3 regions of the Senimuribacter intestinalis genome follow, and region 3 is predicted to be linked to each of the others. Evidence: predicted binding sites of a transcription regulator. Region 3 holds the regulator's gene; each other region holds the start of a gene.
What was found. Region 3 encodes HrcA, which represses chaperone genes, less so after heat shock. Its sites were predicted from a motif close to TTAGCACTCNNNNNNNNNGAGTGCTAA; they were not measured.
Positions count from the first base shown of each region.

Region 1: the regulator HrcA is predicted to act here: its motif matches at 1,592-1,618, upstream of htpG (molecular chaperone HtpG).
Region 2: the regulator HrcA is predicted to act here: its motif matches at 1,897-1,923, upstream of clpB (ATP-dependent chaperone ClpB).

Region 1 covers NZ_CALPCF010000001.1:18,240-21,500, forward strand. Annotated here, with positions in the region: gene NFR88_RS00105 (heavy metal translocating P-type ATPase) at 1-1,104, shown strand, start outside; gene NFR88_RS00110 (ArsR/SmtB family transcription factor) at 1,169-1,477, shown strand; gene htpG (molecular chaperone HtpG) at 1,652-3,261, shown strand, end outside.
Region 2 covers NZ_CALPCF010000010.1:16,368-19,628, reverse strand. Annotated here, with positions in the region: gene NFR88_RS09615 (hypothetical protein) at 1-145, shown strand, start outside; gene NFR88_RS09610 (hypothetical protein) at 230-442, opposite strand; gene NFR88_RS09605 (lytic transglycosylase) at 648-1,007, opposite strand; gene NFR88_RS09600 (site-2 protease family protein) at 1,109-1,825, shown strand; gene clpB (ATP-dependent chaperone ClpB) at 2,018-3,261, shown strand, end outside.
Region 3 covers NZ_CALPCF010000003.1:28,537-31,797, forward strand. Annotated here, with positions in the region: gene dnaK (molecular chaperone DnaK) at 1-438, opposite strand, end outside; gene grpE (nucleotide exchange factor GrpE) at 630-1,178, opposite strand; gene hrcA (heat-inducible transcriptional repressor HrcA) at 1,193-2,236, opposite strand; gene NFR88_RS03535 (nitroreductase family protein) at 2,521-3,132, shown strand; gene NFR88_RS03540 (FeoB-associated Cys-rich membrane protein) at 3,192-3,261, opposite strand, start outside.

The DNA of each region.
Region 1 (3,261 bases), on a different contig from region 3:
GCTGTGGTACCTTCTCTGGCAACAGGAAATTGGAACTACTGGGTTTATACTGCCCTTACCTTCCTTGTTATGAGCTGCCCTTGTGCGCTAGTACTCAGTGTACCCCTTGCCTTTTTCTCCGGCATCGGTGCAGGCTCAAAGAAAGGCATCCTGTTTAAAGGAGGACTTTCCATAGAAGCCCTGGGTAAGCTGAAGGTCGTTGTCATGGACAAAACTGGCACGATTACAGAAGGAAATTTCCTCCTGCAGAAAATCATCTCCGCCGGAACTTATGGCGAGGACGAACTGCTTGCAATCTGTGCAAGTTGTGAGCAGCACTCTACGCATCCGATCGCAACCAGCATCGTCAGCGCTGCCACTGGTAAAGGACTCACCCTTTCGGTTCCAGAAAAGCGGAATGAAATCGCAGGACACGGTATCGTCGCCCAAATGAAAGAAGGGCTTGTCCTCTGCGGCAATCAAAAACTGATGGAAAAATATCAAATTGCTATGCCGACACTTTCTGAGGCTGCAAGCGGCGCCGAAGTCTTTGTCGCCATCGACGGAAAATTTGCAGGGCGCCTCATCATCGCAGATACTATAAAAGCTGATGCAAAAGACGCCATCAGCCGTCTTAAGGCAATGGGCCTTCACACCGTCATGCTGACAGGTGATGCAAAAAACAGCGCTGAAGCTGTTGCAGCTCAAGTAGGCATCGATCAGGTATATGCAAAACTGCTTCCGCAGGATAAATTGACCATGCTGACAAAAGTAAGAGAAGAAAAAGGCAGCGTTATGTTTGTCGGAGACGGTATCAACGATGCACCTGTTCTCGCCGGAGCTGATGTAGGTGCTGCTATGGGAAGCGGCGCCGATGCAGCAATTGAAGCCGCCGATGCAGTATTTATGCAAACAGAGGTAAACTCTATTCCAAGCGCCATTTCTATTGCACGAGCAACAAACGCAATCGCAAAGCAAAACATCATCTTTGCCCTTGTAATCAAAGCAGCTGTCATGGTTCTAGGTGTTATCGGCTTTGCCAACATGTGGCTTGCTGTATTTGCCGACACAGGCGTGGCTATGCTGTGCGTACTGAATGCAATCAGAGCACTATACAAAAAATAATGTTATCGGGAGGAAACGCTCCAGGCTGCTTTCCTCCCATTCTTAAAAATACGGAGGAAAAAACATGGACTTTGAAAAAACAGATCACCCTATCGAGGAAGAAACCCTTTACAGCTTAGCAGAGCTATTTAAGGTCTTTGGCGATCCTACCAGAGTCCGGATTTTGTATATCCTATCCTCTCAGGAACTCTGCGTACAGGAAATTGCAGATGCGCTGTCAATGACCCAGAGCGCAATTTCTCATCAGCTGCGCGTTCTCAAGCAGACTGCCCTGGTAAAATTCCGCCGAGAAGGAAAAACCATCTACTATTCACTAGCTGACGATCATGTCGCTACCATCATGGCACAGGGGCTTGAACATGTTTTGGAATAATTTATTGATTCTCAGTAAAGAGCTGCAAAACGGCCACTAGATTTTCATTTTTGACTTCTTTTCGAATCCCTCTTGACTTTTTTGCCAGAAGTGGTACATTATATTATATGAGTTTTAGCACTCATTATTATCGAGTGCTAACAACACAAAGTAGAAGACTATGGAGGAGAGACAATGGCTAAGAAACAATTCAAAGCAGAGTCCAAGAAACTCTTGGATTTAATGATTAACTCAATCTATACCCATAAAGAGATTTTTTTAAGAGAACTTATCAGCAATGCCAGTGACGCACTGGATAAGCTGTATTACCAGAGTCTGCAGTCCGGTGATACCGGCATTAAGCGTTCCGACTTTCACATTGACATCACAGCCGATAAGGAAAATCGTACCCTTTCCATCAGCGATAACGGCATCGGTATGAGCGCTGCTGAAATGGAAGCAAACCTTGGTACCATCGCAAAGAGCGGCAGCCTTGCCTTTAAGGAAGAACATGCTGAAGAAAAGAAATCTGAAGATACAAACCCGATTGACATCATCGGACAATTCGGCGTTGGCTTTTATTCCGCATTTATGGTGGCTGACGAAGTTACTGTCACATCTAAAGCCTACGGCAGCGAGGAAGCTAACGTCTGGAAATCCCAGGGTGCAGATGGTTACACCATCAAACCAGCGGAAAAAACAAGCCCAGGTACCGAAATCGTACTTCATATCAAAGAGGATACCGAAGGCGAAAACTATACCACATTCCTGGAAGAGTATACCATTCGCAATTTAATCAAAAAATACTCCGACTACATTCGCTACCCGATTCAGATGATGGTCGAAAAGCGCCGTCCAAAGGAAGATGCTGAAACCAAAGAAGGCGAAATGCCGGAAATGGAAAGCTACATGGAGCTGGATACGCTAAACACCATGGAACCAATCTGGAAGCGTGCCAAAAGCCAAGTTAAAGCCGAAGATTACAACGAATATTACAAGAGTAAATTCGGCGATTACCAGGATCCTTGTCGTGTCATCAGAACCAGTGTAGAAGGCGTTTCCAGCTACACTGCCCTTCTGTTTATTCCGGGACACACACCATACGACTACTATACTAAGGACTACGAAAAAGGTCTGCAGCTTTACTCCAGCAGCGTGATGATTATGGATAAATGCAAAGAACTGCTGCCAGATTATTTCAACTTTGTAAAGGGGCTCGTAGATTCTCAGGATTTAACACTGAATATTTCCCGGGAAACATTGCAGCACGACAGACAGCTTCGCAACATTGCAAAGAACCTGGAAAAGAAAATCAAAAAAGAACTGGCAGACTTTATGAAAAACGACCGCGAAGGCTACGAGCAGTTCTTCAATCACTTTGGCAGACAGTTAAAATACGGCATTTACGACGACTTTGGAATGCACAAAGATGTACTTTCCGACTTAGTCCTTTTCTACTCGTCCATGGAAAAGAAAATGATTTCCCTAGACGAATATCTTGCCAAAATGGGAGAAGCGCAGAACGCAATCTACTATGCATCAGGTGAATCTGTAGAAAAAATCGACATGCTGCCGCAGACTGAATTTATCAAGGATAAAGGCTATGAAATCCTTTACCTGACCGATGAAATCGATGAATTTGTTCTGCAGATGATGGGAACTTACAAGGAAAAACCGTTTAAGTCCGTTTCCGCAGAAGACCTTTCTTTTGAGGAATCAGAAGCCCAGCAGGAAGAAATGAAAAAAGCAGAAGAAGAAAGCAAAGACCTTCTCGCATTCCTGACAGAAACCCTGGCAGGCAAGGT
Region 2 (3,261 bases), on a different contig from region 3:
GGATTTTGCACAGCTGGGCAGAATTTATTATGACCTAATTAAAGCAGGGGCTGGCGCAGAGCAGGCTGCACTAGATCTCACTGCGGCGATTGATGCGAGACAAGAAGTGCTGATAGAACTGGAAGAAGAACTAAAAAAACTTTAATTTTATTTGCAAAAAAAGTGTGAAACGAAAAAACGCTTTGGCAGGTGCCCAAGATGGCTTGCCGAAGCGTTTTTGATTTGTCGATTATCTGGTGCTGTTATTGTCACAGCCGTTGCCGGTGTTATGGCAGCCGTTGTGAGAGCCGATAGAGATTTCGATGTTAATGCCGCCGCTTGCGGAAAAGAGAATGATGCCTGCAGCAGCGCCAATCAGCGCAGCAGCAGAAACCAGCATAGCTTTCTCGGCAGGGGTATGTTCTTTCTGTAAAAACCTTTTCAGTCTGCATGTGCCTTCCATAATTGTATCCTCCCAGTTTGTTAGCTGATTTTATTCTACCATGAATGAGAAGAAAAGGCAACGTGCGCAACGCATACTTCTCTGCGAACTATATTTGTTGGGCGCAGTGTGGCCAGTGTGCATATATTTGAAAAAAAATATCGATTTTATGCACGTTAACAAGGCATTAATGCAACAGAGGCGTACTACTTCTACAGTGAAAGATTTACGGCAGAGGAACGCAAAGCTCGGTTCCAATCATCAGATTGTATGGGTCGATGGATGGATTGGCTTGCATAATATCATCCAGCTTTGCGCCATGCATTTTTGCAATTAAGTACAGAGTGTCTCCAGCTTCTACCACGTGGGTAATCACTTTTGGCTTTGACGGTTCTTCCGGCTTTGGAAGTTGGGAAGGATCTCCCGGAATACAGAGTCTGGTTCCGATTTGCAGATTGTATGGATTGGTAATGTGATTAACCTTCATCAAAAGACTGACTGGCAGATCATATTTCTCTGCAATTGTGTACAGGGTATCACCTGCTGAGACAGTATAGACATCGATACATACAAGTGTATTACTCATAAAAAACCACCTTTCTTTTTTGACCGTTTATATTATAGTATTTTCAATTGCCCATAAATGTGATAAAATATTTAAAAATATATTGGGAAAGGAAAAAAGATTTGAAACGATTTTTACGCTCACCGGCGCTGGTGCTGCTCTTTGCACTGATTGTACTTAGAATTATTTCTAATCCATACGTAGATGCCGGAGAATGGATTATGGATAAACTTTTGATTTTGCCTGGCATTATTATAGGTTTATCTTTTCACGAATTTGCACACGGGATTGTATCTTATAAGCTAGGGGATCCAACTCCGAAGCTGCAGGGAAGATTAACCATAAACCCCGCGGCACATATTGATCCTTTTGGTTTTTTTGCGCTGCTAATCGCGGGATTTGGATGGGGTGTTCCTGTAGAAATTGATCCGCGCTATTATAAACACAGAAGGCGGGACGAAATGTTGGTGTCCTTTGCGGGAGTCGTGATGAATCTCTTCATTGCTATCGTCTTTTCGTTTGTACTGAAAGGCTTATTTATCATGAATCCACCTTGGCTCATGGGCACTTTCGGAGATGTTCTTTTAGACGTTTTGTTTTACATCATATCGGTCAATGTGGTGCTGATGGTATTTAATCTGCTGCCGGTGCCGCCGCTGGATGGGTTCGGCATTTTGACCGAGATTTTCGACCTGCGGAAATACAACTGGTATTATCAGGTTTACGACAAAGGATTTCTTATTCTGCTGGCGCTGATTATCTTTAACGTAACTGATGTTGTGCTGGTGCCTTGCGTCAACTTTGTATATCAGCTTCTGATGGATTTGATTATTTTTTAAAGATTTTGCGAAGTTATGAGCTGCCCGTGTATGCCAGATGGCTATGCGGGCATTCTTTGGTTTGAAGATTATTAGCACTCGTTGATGATGAGTGCTAAAAAGTTCTTTACTTTTTGAAAAAGTGGGTATAAAATAGAGACAGAGATTAAAAATAGTACAAATATAGTGATGTTTGAAGCGGGGGTGAAGCATATGAACATCGAAAAATTTACACAGAATGCACAGTCCGCCATTATGGACTGCCAGAATATTGCAATTTCAGAGGGCCATCAGGTACTGGAGGGCGAGCATTTGCATTTAGCGCTGCTAATGCAGAAGGACGGTCTGATTCCGAAGCTTTTGCAGTACATGGAGGTCAATCCTTCCTATATGATTGCTGAGCTTCAGGAAGCCATCGAGAAACTGCCGAAAGTTTCCGGAAATGCGGACAATATCTACGCTTCTAGAAGGCTGAATCAGATTCTGCTTTCTGCAGAGAAGGAAGCAGAGCAGTTTAAAGATGAATATGTCAGTGTTGAGCACTTGTACCTGGCGCTTCTTGCTGAACGAGGCACGCCGTCTGCAAAGCTGTTTTCTAGGTATCAGATTACCAAGGAGAAATTTTTGGAGGCTCTTTCTAAAGTGAGAGGAAACCAGCGTATTACCAGCCAGAATCCTGAAGATAACTATGACGTGTTGAATAAGTATGGTCGTGATCTTGTGGAGATGGCAAGAGAGGGAAAGCTGGATCCGGTTATTGGGCGTGATAGCGAAATCAGACACGCAATTCAGATCCTTTCCAGAAGAACTAAGAATAATCCGGTCTTGATTGGTGAGCCGGGGGTAGGCAAGACTGCCGTAGTAGAAGGGCTGGCACAGAGAATTTTAAACGGCGATGTGCCGGAGGGACTGAAAGACAAGACGATTTTTGCTCTTGATATGGGAGCCCTCATTGCCGGCGCCAAATTCAGAGGAGAGTTTGAGGAACGTCTGAAAGCCGTTCTCAACGAAATCGAAAAGTCCGATGGTAGAATTATTCTGTTCATTGATGAGATTCACAATATTGTAGGTGCAGGAAGAACAGAGGGCTCCATGGATGCAGGAAACCTGCTGAAACCAAAGCTTGCCAGAGGAGAACTTCACTGCATTGGCGCTACGACTCTTGATGAATATCGCAAGTATATCGAAAAGGACGCAGCACTTGAGCGACGTTTTCAGAAGGTTCTTGTGGATCAGCCGACAGTGGAGGATACCATTTCCATTCTCCGTGGTCTTAAGGAACGCTTTGAGATTCATCACGGCGTGCGCATTACAGACAGCGCTCTCATTGCCTGCGCAACTCTTTCTGACCGGTATATTTCCGATCGTTTTCTACCAGATAAAGCCATTGACTTGATGGATGAGGCAGCTTCCAAAATCAGAACGGAAATCGACAGCTTGCCAACGGAACTTGATGA
Region 3 (3,261 bases):
GTTGATGATTCTCTTTACTTCCAGACCTGCAATTTTACCTGCATCCTTAGTTGCCTGCTTCTGGGCATCGGAGAAGTAAGCAGGAACAGTGATAACTGCCTCTGTTACTTTTTCACCTAAATAAGCCTCTGCATCCGCCTTCAGCTTGGAAAGGATCATTGCAGAAATATCCTGCGGCGTATATTTCTTGCCGTCGATTTCTACAGTGTAGTCTTCACCCATGTGTCTCTTGATGGACGCAATGGTTCTGTCCGGGTTGGTTACTGCCTGTCTCTTTGCAGTTTCACCTACCAGTCTTTCACCATTCTTTGCAAAACCCACTACAGATGGTGTAGTTCTGTTACCCTCTGCATTTGCGATTACGACAGGATCGCCACCTTCCAGCACGGATACGCAACTGTTTGTTGTTCCTAAATCTATACCGATTACTTTAGCCATTTAAAATTCCTCCTTTTGGATTATAATAAATTTTCTTTTTTTACATTAGTTTCGTTAAAGCCGTTCCTTTTAATTAACGCCGTAAAATTGTTTCACAGCTAGGCGCCGAAGATGTTGAGCCTCGGAGCGTACTCCTGGTACGTGAGAAGCGAAACATCAAGAGCAACAACGCTGTGGGACAATTTGACAAGTTAATTATTGACTTTAACCATCGAAGGTCTAATAACCTTCTTATTAAGCAAATATCCCTTTTGAAGCACTTCTGTCACTTTGCCGCTTTCATACTCTGCATTGTCTTCAGTCATGACAGCATTGTGGAAGTTCGGATCGAAATCCTCGCCCTGTGCCTTGATCTCTTCCAGACCGGCTTTTTCTAATACGTCAGTCAGCTGTTTGAAAATCATTTTCATGCCTTCTGCAAAGCTTTCGTCTGCGGATTCGTGCTGCAGCGCTCTTTCAAAATTATCCATGACGGTCAAAAGTTCTACAATAATTTTCTCATTGGCATAGGCATAAATATCGCCTTTCTCTTTTTCTGCCCGTCTCTTATAGTTCTGAAAGTCTGCCATCAATCTAAGATATTTGGTATTCAGCGCCTCGTCTTCCTCAGATGTCTCTTCTTTGGTTTCAGTCTGCTCTTCGCAGGATTCCTCAGCATTATCATCTTCCGGAATTTCTTTTTCTTCCATTTCTACTGCTTCTTCTTGGTTCAGTTCTTCTTTTAATTCTTCCTGGTTCACCTTAGTCTCCTCACTCACTCTTCGTCTTCACCGCCTTCTAGTTGAAATGTGCTGCTGAGATTGTCAGTCAGATACTCGATGATAGAAGTAATTTCTCCATACTTCATACGAGTCGGTCCGATAACGCCAATCTTGCCGACCATCTTGCCATCTACATGATAGGTTGCCGTAATCATGGAACAATCATTCATCAAATCATCAGCATTTTCATCTCCAATGGTAACGATGATACCATCTTCTCTCTCCATTAACTTCTTCGCAAAGTCTTCTTTCTTATCCAGAAGCGAAAGAAAGCTCTTTGCCCTTTCCAGATCGTTATATTCCGGAATGTCGAATATATTAGTAAGTCCATCCATATAGAGATTCACATTGAGCATATCTTCCAATGTCTTCATAAAGTTTGGCATGATATTCTCAGCCAGCTTGCTCATCGCCTCTATGTCAGACTCAAAACTTGCGATAATGTGTTCTTTCAGAACATCTGTAATCTTCTTGCCGTTAAAATTATAGGTCATATTCTTTGCCAGAATCTGCAGTCCTTCTTCGGTATATGGTACCCGCATTCTTAGGGCTGTATTAGAAATCTTTCCACTCTCTGACACGATCATCAAAACCACTGTAGTCTCATCCACCGGCAATAGGTTGATGAACTTCAGGGTATCCTCATTTTTGGTCGGCGTCATCGCAAAAGAAGTCAGATTGGTAATCTCTGAAAGGATTCTGGCAGCGTGCTTGATAGTCTCATCAAATTCGCTGACATCTGCCCTGAGTTTTTCTGCAATGAGATTTTTCTCAATCGGGCTCAGCTCACGTTTCTCCATCAGCTTATTCACATATAATCTGTACGCCTTATCAGAAGGAACTCTACCAGCCGAAGTATGCGGATGGGTCAGATATCCCATCTCCTCCAGGTCACTCATTTCATTTCTGATTGTGGCTGGACTGATACCTAGATCAAATCTCTTCGAGAGGGTTCTGGAACCCACAGGCTCTGCTGATCTGACATAGTCACTGATAATGGCCTGTAAAATCTTCAATTTTCTATCTGTTAATTCCATAACGCTTCTCCTTATTAGCACTCACTTCTTTTGAGTGCTAATCACAATATATAATATAGTCCTATTCTGCCCTAATGTCAACAGGATTTTCACATTTTTTTATGATGTTTTTGTGTATTTTTGGTGAATGCATGCACTGTTCCACTGTACAGAGAAACAGCGTTTCATGTTTATAAACCACAATATATATGAATATTTTTTGTTCAAGTATAACAATTATACCTTGCATTGTCAAAAAAACTGTGCTATTCTTTTCTTAGTTATTTTACAAGAGGTATTTTTTCATGAAAGAGAAATCGAAAAAACTTTTGGAAGAATCCCGCAAGCGCCGTACATACAGAGAATTCCTGCCAGATCCCATTGACATGGAAGTGATTAAAAACTGTGTTTTAACTGCGGGAACTGCCCCTAACGGTGCAGACAAGCAGCCTTGGCATTTTAGTATCGTAACCGATCCGGCTATGAAAGCAAAAATTCGAGAAGAAGCCGAAAAAGTCGAAAAGAAATTTTACGAAAGCAAAATTACTGCCGAATGGCAAGCTGACCTTGACAAGCTGGACGTCAACTGGGAAAAGCCTTTCCTTACACAAGCACCTTGTCTCATCGTTATCTTCAAGGAATGGTACAAAACATTGGAAGACGGTACCAAAGATCAGAATTATTATGTCAACGAATCCATCGGTATTTCCATCGGTTTTCTGATCAATGCGCTGCGAAACGCCGGTCTTGCCAGTCTGACCTATACACCGGCACCGCCAACCTTCCTTCGCACCCTTCTCGGGCGTCCGGAAGGGGAAACTCCGGTTATGGTTCTTGTCGTGGGTAAACCTGATCCTAACTACAAACTTCCTATACTAAAGAAAAAGAGTTTTGAAGAAATCGCAGAGATTATCTAGTACAATATCAAAGGGACGGTACGTCATTTGGCGCACCGTCCTTTTCTTTCATGTTCTCTTCAATTTCCCTTTTCAACATTGCAGTGACTGCAGCCACCGCCGCAGCCATCGCAGCCTGCACAGCCGCCG